3 regions of the Pseudomonas nanhaiensis genome follow, and region 1 is predicted to be linked to each of the others. Evidence: riboswitches for the same ligand, from Rfam matches in the RefSeq annotation. Region 1 holds a riboswitch; each other region holds the start of a gene.

Region 1 (3,274 bases):
CAGTGCTTGTCCATGACCGAAATCGCAGTGATCGGCTTGGCGCTGATCGTGCGTTCGACGGTCTTGACCATGTCGATCATCGGACGCTTCACCTCCTGGGGAATGGACGTGAAGGGGCCCGCATCGGGCTGCATGGTCTTTTCCATCAGCGCATTGCAGGGACACACGGTCACGCAATGCCCGCAACTCACGCAGCTTGATCCCTCGATGGTGTCGCCGCCATCCCACAGCACGCGCGGACGCTCCATGGTGAAGTCGATGCTCAGCGTTTCGTTCACCTCGACATTCTGGCAGGCCTCGACGCAGCGTCCGCAGAGGATGCACTGGTCGGGATCGTAGGTATAGAACGGGTTGGAATGGTCCTTCTCGTGCGGCGTGCGCTGGAATTCATAACGCTGAATCGGAATGTCCATGCTCACGACCGTGTCGTGAAGGGTGCAGTCGTTGTTGTTCTCGCAGACGGTGCAATACAGCTCATGCTTGGCGAGCAGACGGTCCATCCCTTCGCCGCGTGCGGTCTGCGCCTGGCCGGTGCTGGAGAGCGCCAGCCCCTCGGAGGTTTTCAAGGTGCAGCCGCGCTGCAGCTCGCCATCGACCAGCACCCAGCAGGTATCGCAGGTCTGCAACGGTCCCAGAGACGGGTGATAGCAGACATGCGGCAGATCGATGCCGTGTTCGCCGAGGAATTCGACCAGAGGCTGATCCGCTTTGCCGGTCAGTGTCTGTCCGTCGTAGATAATCGTGCAGTCTGTCGCTTTGCTCATCAGGGCACCTGTTATGGGGCCTGGTGCTCATCCGGCTTGGACCTTCCTGGCATCCTGCGCCTTCTTCGAAGCGCTCTGGCAACAGATGGTGAGGTCGCACCATCGCGAACGAACCACTGCTCCCGCCGGCGAACCGGCGTTGCCAAACGAGCGAACCCTGGCCATCTGGTCTAGGACGACGTTTTGGTGGTCTCGCTTTCGGATTGGGACTGGTATGGGAAAGATTCGTTCACGGCTACCGGACCGGTTTCCGCCTGCTGCCGGCTGCAGCGTCCCCGCGCAGCCTGAGCGCCTAGCGATGAGGGTGGCTGCGGCCGACATGGCTGCCGTCGGACTCCGACGGCGTCAGCGCACCAGTGGTTTTCAATTGCCCAAGGATTGCGCAGTGGTCGATGTCCTGCGAGCCGGCACATCGATCCCGTAGCTGAGCCAGCTGAGCCTGCAGTTGATGGAGGGCATCGATGCGTGTCTGCACATGGCGCATGTGCTCGTCGATCAGACTGTTCACCGAATCACAGCTCTCGCTCGGCTGGTCACGCAGGGACAGCAAGCGTCTGATCTCCTCCAGCGTCATGTCCAGAGAGCGGCAGTTGCGAATGAACGTCAGCCGCTCTACATGTTCGCGCCCGTAGATTCGATAGTTGTTCGCCAGGCGGGACGGGGCAGGGACCAACCCCTCACGCTCGTAGTAACGAATGGTTTCTACCGGGCACGCCGTGACGGCGGCCAACTCTCCGATCCTCATGACGCGACTCCTGACAGACTGTCCCGTTTCATGGTGACGACTGGCAGGCGTTGTGGCAAATCCGCTATCCGCAATGCACCGCCGAACCGCAATCTCCGTTGACGCCTTGTTACAAAACTTCTAACCTTGCGCCTGCTTCAGGTGCCCGCCAATGATTCGGTGGGTGAAACTGGGAAGCCGGTACGCTCGATGAGCAAACCCGGCGCTGCCCCCGCAACGGTATACAAGTGCCGCCAGCCATCTGGCCGGCAGCGATCGCTCAGACCACTGTGCCTCGGCATGGGAAGGTGCAATCGCCGAATCGACGATCCATGTGATGGATCATTCACTTGTGAGCCCGGAGACCGGCCTGACGCTTTCACAGCAGAGCGGCGGGCTTCTGCGGGTGTGCGGCTCGCGTGCCGTCTGCCAGCGTTGTTCGCCCCTGCATTACCAACAGCAGGGTCGTGCGGGTAGGCACGACGGAGCAGCCAGACACCAATGAATACTCTTCTTTCCGCCTCGGTCGCCGCGGCCATCTTCGCTATTTCCACGTCATCCGTAGCAAACCCCTATCGCCTCGACGATCAGGTGGTCACGGCCACCCGAACCACTCAGAGCACCACCCCCGGTATCGCCGCGACCAGTGTGATCGGCCGTTACGAAATCGAGCGTCTGCAGGCCAACAATGTGCCGGATCTTCTGCGCCGGGTACCCGGACTCAGCCTGACAAACACGGGCGGCGCGGGCAAGAATACGACGGTCAGCATTCGAGGCAGCAACAGCAACCACGTACTGGTACTGATCGACGGCGTGCGCACGGGATCGGCCACAACCGGTGATGCGGCCTGGCAGAACCTGCCGGTCGAGCTGATCGAACGCATCGAAGTTGTGCGAGGGCCGCGCTCCAGTCTGTACGGTTCGGAAGCGATCGGTGGCGTCATCCAGATATTCACCCGACGCGGTGAACAGGACGGCGTCACGCCCTATGCATCGATCACCGCCGGCAGCCACAACCATCACGCCGGCAGTGCGGGTGTGTCGGGCGGACAGGGCAGCGCCTGGTACAACCTTGGCGTCAGCAGCCTGGATACGCGTGGCATTGATGCGCGGCCGGGCTCACCTGCACCGGAGCCGGACCATGACGGGTATCGCGAATTGTCGGCCAGCCTCAACGGCGGCTATCGCTTCGACAGCGGTCTGGCGCTGGATGGCTATCTTACCGAAGTGCGCTCGCACAACGACTTCGATTCCGGCCGCCTCGCCAATGCCGATAACGTGCTCAAGACCTATGGAGCGCGAGCAGCCTTTGCTCCGCTCGAGCCCTGGCAGGTCACGTTGCAGGCAGGGCGCAGCGAGGACAAGCTCGATACCTTCAATGGCAGTGTGTTCAACACACGCATCGATACCCGTCGCGACAGCTTCGGTTGGCAGAACGACCTGCAGGTCGGCACGGATCAGTTGCTGACCCTCGGCTACGATTATCTCGAGGATTCGGTCAACGGCACCACGGACTTCCGTGAAGACAGCCGGGACAACCACGGCGTGTATGCCCAATACCTCGCCGACTTCGGCCGCCATAGCTGGCAACTAGGCGTACGCAGCGACGACAACCAGGAGCATGGCCGCCACAATACCGGCAGTATCGGCTATGGGTTTGCCGTCAACCGCGCCATTCAGGCGACCGCCAGCTATGGCACCGCCTACAAGGCGCCCACCTTCAACCAACTCTACCATCCCATCAACGGCAACCCCGGTATCACTGACGAGACCTCTCGCAACGTCG
Region 2 (3,274 bases), 1.8 Mb from region 1:
CGGCAAAGTCGGCACAGGCTTCAATGAAGCGAGCCTGCGCAGCATCCACAGGAAACTCAAACCGCTGGAAGTCGACAAGCCGGCACTTGCCAATCCGCCAAAGGGAGTTGATGCGCGAGGCGTTCATTGGCTGAAGCCGAAGCTGCTGGCGGAAGTCTCGTACGCCGAGATGACCAAGGATGGCAGTGTGCGGCACGCTGTATTCCAGGGGCTGCGAGACGACAAGCCGGCGACGGATATCGTCGCCGAAAAGCCAGCCGCGGCGCCGCAGGGCGGTGCCCGGGGCGGGTCCGCCAAGCAGACCGGCAAGGCGGCTGGCAACGCCGGACCGAATCTGCGCATCACCCACCCCGACCGCGTGATCGATGCCAGTAGCGGGACCACCAAGCTGCAGCTGGCGGAGTACTACGCCCGGGTCGCCGGCTGGATACTGCCCCATCTGCAGAATCGCCCTGTAGCGCTGGTCCGCGCCCCCGAGGGCCTCGCTGGCGAGCTGTTCTTCCAGAAGAACGCCGACCGTCTGGCCATCCCCGGCATCGAAACCATGGGCAAGGAATATTCCGGCCAGCCGGTGATGATGGTCAACAACGCTGAGGCGCTGATCGGCGCGGTGCAGATGGGCACCATCGAATTCCACACCTGGAATGCAACGTCCGCGGATCTGGAACGGCCCGATCGCTTCATCCTCGACCTTGATCCCGATCCGGCGCTGCCGTGGAAGGCGATGGTCGAAGCGACCCAGCTGACACTGGCAGTGCTCGACGAGCTGGGGCTGCAGTCGTTTGCCAAGACCAGCGGCGGCAAGGGTATCCACCTGGTGGTCCCGCTCACCCCGTCTGCCGGATGGAGCGAGGTGAAAAGCTTCAGCCAGGCCATCGTCAAACATATGGCCAAGCTGCTTCCCGAACGGTTTTCTGCGGTGTCAGGGCCGAAGAATCGCGTCGGACGCATCTTCATCGACTATCTGCGCAACAGCCAGGGTGCCACCACCATCGGCCCCTTCGCCGCGCGCACCCGTGAAGGCATGCCGGTATCGGTGCCCATCTTCCGCGAGGAGATTACCGAGATCCCGAGCGCCAACCTCTGGACTGTCCATAACCTGCACGAACGGCTCGAGGAGCTGGATGATGATCCCTGGGCCGGCTATGCCGAAGTTGAGCAGACCATTACTGCCGAGATGCGCGAACGTCTCGGTTTGAAACGTTGACCCCAACGAGGAGTACGCTCATGCAGAACTATCACGTCACCCCGACCGACAATGGCTGGCAGCTGATCAAGGAAGGCGCATCGAGGCCGGCAAGGCGCGCGCAAACCAAAAAGGAGATGCTGACGCTGATGAAGGAATTCATGGAAGGCAAGACTGGCTCGGTGAAGATTCATCTGCAGGACGGGAGCATCCAGGAAGAGCGGACCTATCCGCGCAGCGCCGACCCGGCCCGTAGCGAAGGTTGAAGCGCGCCTGGCCCGAACCTACCGGTCAGGTTCGGGTCACACCCTGTGAATCCCCCTTTTTCAGGAGCGTCGCATGCTTAAATTTCTCGCCAGTACGGTCGGTATCATCTTCCTCATCGGCCTGTTGGTCATCATTGGCCTGCTCATGCTGATTTTCTGATTGCTGCCCACCGAATCTGACCGCGTGCTTGATTCCCACGTGTGCCCTGCGTATGGTGCTTCGCTTGCCACGCTTTGACGCGCGGCACATGGAGTGCGTGGTGCCCGTTCCGACGGGTTAAATTGGAAGACAGTCGAATGCTGTCGCTGCCCCCGCAACGGTAGGGTCGTCCCGGACGACCGAGCCCGATACAGCCCACACTCCCTCAGGTTAGGTTGCGGTGGGCGACTTCCCGATGGATTGCAGAACATGCGTCTTCTGCTGTCGTCGGTAGCCCACGTCATGACGGAGTGGGCATGCGACACCATCGAATTTTCTTGCTGCTGTTTCTCTTCGGCCTCTTCTGGCCGGCTCTGGGTCACGCCCGGATCAACGCCATTGTTTCCCAGTACAGCGCTGCCGAGTTTGCGGCGGCCGCTGCAAGCTTCGCTGACTCCGGGGCCCAGGTCCCGATCAGCGCCCGGACGCCGGAGCAGCTTGCAGAGCTCAGTGACGCCGAAATCCAGCGCTGGCTGAACGATGGCACGCAGGTGCTGGCGGTCGGTCTGTTCGGCCCGGAAACCGAACGCCTGCACACCTTGTTGCAGCGCTGGCCGGGGAAGGATCTTTTCATAATGCACAGCGAGCAGCGCCTGGTGGCGCTCTCCCGCAGCGCTGGCGCTCCGACGTTCGATAATGCCGATCAGGCGCGGCTGCTGGGAGCGCAGAAGCCGGGCAATGATCTGTCGAAGTGGGTCGCGGATATGCAGCGCGCGCATCCGCAGCAGGCCGAGTGGATCCAGGCGCGCAGCTACTGGCTGGCAGGCGGCAGCGACAATATCGCCCGGCTGCTGGGTTGGCTTGCCGCGCGCAGCGAGCCCCGGGTGAACGTCGCGGCACCTGTAGCGCGCCCGCCATGGCGTTTCTACCAGGCCGGCGCGATCCGCGACCTCGAAGAACTGCAATGGAGCGATGGCCGCAGCGTGGCGATCATAGATCACAGCCGCGCCGATCGCAGCGGCGACCGAGAACTCAACGACCAGCTCTGTAAGGCATTGGCGGACCGCAAGCTGGGCTGCGTCAGCGTGTTTGCTGACTGGGGTGAAGGCACGGTATCGGCGCTCAAGTGGCTGGTCGAGCGGAAACAGGCGCCGCTGGCCGCCGTGGTGGTGCTGCAGGATTTCGTCATGGGCGGCGGCGAAGGCCGCGAAGAAGCCAGCAGGCTTCTGGCCCGGCTCGATGTGCCGGTGATCAAGGGCTTGCGTCTGGATGATCGGGATGAGCAGGCCTGGCAGCTCTCCACTGACGGGATCGGGCGCGACAAGGTGCATTACCAGCTGGCGCTGCCGGAACTGCAGGGCGCCAGCCAGCCGCTGGCGCTGGCCACCTGGCAATCTGCGCGCGAAGATCCGGTCAGCGGTATCCGCTACGGCTTCAGCGTTCCGATCGCCGAACGGGTCGAGGCACTGGCCGATCGGGTTCGCGGCTGGCAGCGCCTGCAGGACACCGACAATGCCAGCAAGCGGGTCGGCATCATCTATTACAACCATCCGCCTGGCCGCCACAATATCGGTGCGGACAATCTCGACGTACCCCAATCACTGCTGGAAATACTTCGTCGCCTGCAGGCCGAGGGGTACGCTACCGGTCCGCTGCCCGCGTCGGCCGATGCCCTGCTCGACC
Region 3 (3,274 bases), 1.1 Mb from region 1:
CAGTCCGTGAATTCTCGCCTCTGAGATGTTCTGCGCCACATAGAACGGGTCGAGGAGAATCATGTCGTCGATGTCAGTCCGAAAGGCAGCCACCTGCAGGTCGGCGTGGTCCAGTTGGCCGCGCCATTGCAGTTCGTAGCTCTTGGAACGCTCGGGGTTCAGTAGTGGGTTGGCGCCAAAGGCCGTGTAGAGGTCGTTGAAGGTCGGAGCTCGGAAGCCTTCGCCATAGGAAGCCACCAGGCTCTGGCCGTCAGCAATCGGCAAGATCAGTGCGGCATTGCGTGTGTTGGCATGGCCGAACTGTTCGTTGTCATCGTGCCTCCAACCGAGCTCCACGCCGAGGCGATCGCCGCCGAACCGGTATTGCACGAAGGCAGCCTGATTGTAACGCTCGGTCCGGGTGAAGCTCGAGTTGCTGTGCAGGCGGTCCTCGCACCAATCCAGGCCAGCCTGCAGCTGGTGCGCGTCCCTCAGCTTCAAGGTATTCAGCCAGCTGGCCGAATCGCGGTAGGTGTTGTACGTGTATGTCGCGAGATCATAGCGGCTGTCGCGCTTGTCTTCGGCATGACCGGCCTCGAGGCGTGTCGTCCAGAGCGGATTGGCCTGCCATTGCAGATGGGTCGACGCAGTGCTCAGCCGGAAATCGTCTTCTGGATTGCCAAAGAGGTCGTACTCGGTGTTGCCCGATTGTTCAGCTAAACGGACGCCCAGCTCAACGGCGTCGGTCACCCAATGATCGACGCTCAGGTTGTAAGCCTCGTTGCGGTAGCCGTCGCGATCCTGGTCCCCGCCCTGATTGTGGCGCGTGCGGTCGAAGCCGGCGGTCTCGCTCAAGGTTGCGCCGATGTCGAATGTCGTGCGCGCGTCGCCGCCGGAGAGCCCCAGGCTGCGCACATAGGTCTGATTGCTGCCGATACCCAGCTTCAATCTGGGCTGCAGGCCCGGGGTACCCCGACGGGTGAATATCTGAATTACACCGCCGATCGCATCCGAACCATAGATCGCCGAGCGCGGCCCGCGGATGACCTCGATGCGCTCGATGTTCTCGATATTCAAAAACTCCAGGCTGGGCTGGCCGGCCGATGCACTACCGATGCGCTGGCCATCCACCAGCACCAGGCTTTGCGTCGCGCTGGTGCCGCGCATCGACAGGGTGGTCAGGCTGCCCAATCCACCGTTGGTGGTGATTGATACGCCAGGGATGCGCCGTAGCAGCTCGGCCACGGATCGGGGCTGCAGTCGTTCGATATCGGCGCGGGTAAACACGTTGCTGGCAGCGGCAGTGCTGCCGGCTGGCTGGGGCTGCCGCGAGGCAGTGATAATGCTGTCGCTCAGGGCGAGGGGGCCGGCCGCGAGCGCGCCGGTCGGCAGAAGCAGGGCAGGTAGCAGAAACAACGACTTGTTCATGAATATCCTCAAAAGCAGCTTTTGAGGAGGGCGAAAGTCGGCCAGGCTTGAGGTTCGAAGGGAATCGGCCGCACGCCTGCGCTGACCGGTGGCGCCCTCCGCGTCACCTCAGCAATCATCAGGGCCGGTCTCCGGGCTCACGACATCGAGCGGGCCGCCTTCCCATGCTGAAGCACAGTGGCTGATGGCGCGCTCTGCAGGCCTGGCCTGCGGTCGTTTACCGTTGCGGGGGCAGCGTCGGAGTTGCACCGACTTCCCGTTTCACCCGGCATAACCGGGCACCCTGCGATTGAAAAGCCGACGGACTTTATTGGTTCGGCGCGATGGGGTCAAGCCTGCCTGATCGTCGGTTCACCAGACAGTGCCAGCCGAGCGCGTACTGCCTTCTCGATACCGGGGGCGTCAAGACCGCATTCAACCAGCATTTCCGATGGCTTGGCGTGTTCGACGTAGATGTCTGGAAGTCCGAGGTTGAGAACGGGCTTGCTGATGCCTTCGGCAAGCAGCCACTCGTTCACCGCGCTGCCGGCACCACCCATGACGGCATTTTCCTCGACGGTAACCAGCAGGTCGTGGTCCTCTGCCAGCTGGCGAAGTAGATCGGTATCCAGCGGCTTGATAAAGCGCATGTTGGCCACGGTGGCGTCCAGCGAGGCGGCAGCGGTCAGTGCGTTGGCGTGCAAGGTGCCGAAGCAGAGCATGGCGACCGCGCTACCCTGGCGGGTAATCACACCCTTGCCGATTGGCAACGGTTCGAGCGACGGGTCGATTGCTGCGCCCGGGCCGATGCCGCGCGGATAGCGGACAGCGGCCGGACCGGAAAACAGGAAGCCGGTGCTGAGCATCTGCCGCGTTTCGTTTTCATCGGCCGGGGCCATGATGACCATGTTGGGCAGGCACCGCAGGTACGACAGATCGAAACTGCCCGCATGGGTCGGCCCATCTTCGCCGACCAGGCCCGCACGGTCGATGGCGAACAGGACATCGAGATTCTGCACTGCGACGTCATGCACCAGTTGATCGTAGGCACGTTGCAGGAAGGTCGAATAGATCGCCACAACCGGCTTCATGCCTTCGCAGGCCATGCCTGCCGCCAGGGTCACTGCATGCTGCTCGGCGATGGCAACGTCGAAGTAGCGGTCCGGAAAGCGTTCGCTGAAGGCGATCAGGTCGGAGCCTTCCTTCATCGCCGGGGTGATCCCGACCAGGCGTTTGTCCTGTGCAGCCATGTCGCACAGCCATTGACCGAAAACGTTGGAGTATTTCGGTTTGCTGGCGCTTGCCGGTGTCGCCGGAGCGGGTTTGGGCTCCAGCTTGGTAATCGCGTGATAGCCGATAGGATCGGCTTCAGCCGGAGAAAAGCCCCGGCCCTTCTGGGTGATCACATGTAGAAACTGCGGCCCCTTGAGCTTGCGCATGTTCTTCAGCGTGGTCACCAGAGTCGGCAGATCGTGCCCATCGATAGGACCGATGTAGTTCCAGCCCAGCTCCTCGAACATGGTCCCCGGCACCAGCATGCCCTTGGCATGTTCTTCGGTGCGCCGTACCAGCTCCCAGGCCTGGGGAATCTTCGACAGGACCTTCTTGCTGCCCTCGCGAACATGCGAGTAGGTGCGGCTGGAGAGAATCTTGGCCAGATAGTTGGACAGACCACCAACGTTGCGCGAGATGGACATGTCATTGTCGTTGAGGACCACCAGCATGTCCGGCTCGACGTCGGAGGCATGATTGAGCGCTTCGAACGCCATGCCGGCAGTCAGTGCGCCATCGCCGATGACCGCGACCGTGCGCTGCTCCAGACCGCGCAGACGCGCGGCCACCGCCATGCCCATGGCAGCGCTGATGGAGGTGCTCGAGTGTCCCACGC

The links. A riboswitch is a leader RNA that binds a small molecule or an ion and turns the genes downstream of it on or off. The one in region 1 is predicted to bind cobalamin.
Region 2: linked by a shared signal. The riboswitch ahead of KEM63_RS01490 (cobaltochelatase subunit CobN) and the one ahead of btuB (TonB-dependent vitamin B12 receptor) in region 1 are both predicted to bind cobalamin.
Region 3: linked by a shared signal. The riboswitch ahead of KEM63_RS15170 (TonB-dependent receptor domain-containing protein) and the one ahead of btuB (TonB-dependent vitamin B12 receptor) in region 1 are both predicted to bind cobalamin.

What each region holds. Positions count from the first base shown of each region.
Region 1 covers NZ_CP073751.1:2,164,103-2,167,376, reverse strand. Annotated here, with positions in the region: gene fdhF (formate dehydrogenase subunit alpha) at 1-764, opposite strand, end outside; gene cadR (Cd(II)/Pb(II)-responsive transcriptional regulator) at 1,057-1,509, opposite strand; cobalamin riboswitch at 1,632-1,876, shown strand; gene btuB (TonB-dependent vitamin B12 receptor) at 1,990-3,274, shown strand, end outside.
Region 2 covers NZ_CP073751.1:319,958-323,231, forward strand. Annotated here, with positions in the region: gene ligD (DNA ligase D) at 1-1,207, shown strand, start outside; gene KEM63_RS01480 (DUF2188 domain-containing protein) at 1,228-1,452, shown strand; gene KEM63_RS01485 (hypothetical protein) at 1,478-1,651, opposite strand; cobalamin riboswitch at 1,694-1,826, shown strand; gene KEM63_RS01490 (cobaltochelatase subunit CobN) at 1,909-3,274, shown strand, end outside.
Region 3 covers NZ_CP073751.1:3,307,456-3,310,729, reverse strand. Annotated here, with positions in the region: gene KEM63_RS15170 (TonB-dependent receptor domain-containing protein) at 1-1,407, opposite strand, end outside; cobalamin riboswitch at 1,513-1,707, opposite strand; gene dxs (1-deoxy-D-xylulose-5-phosphate synthase) at 1,737-3,274, opposite strand, start outside.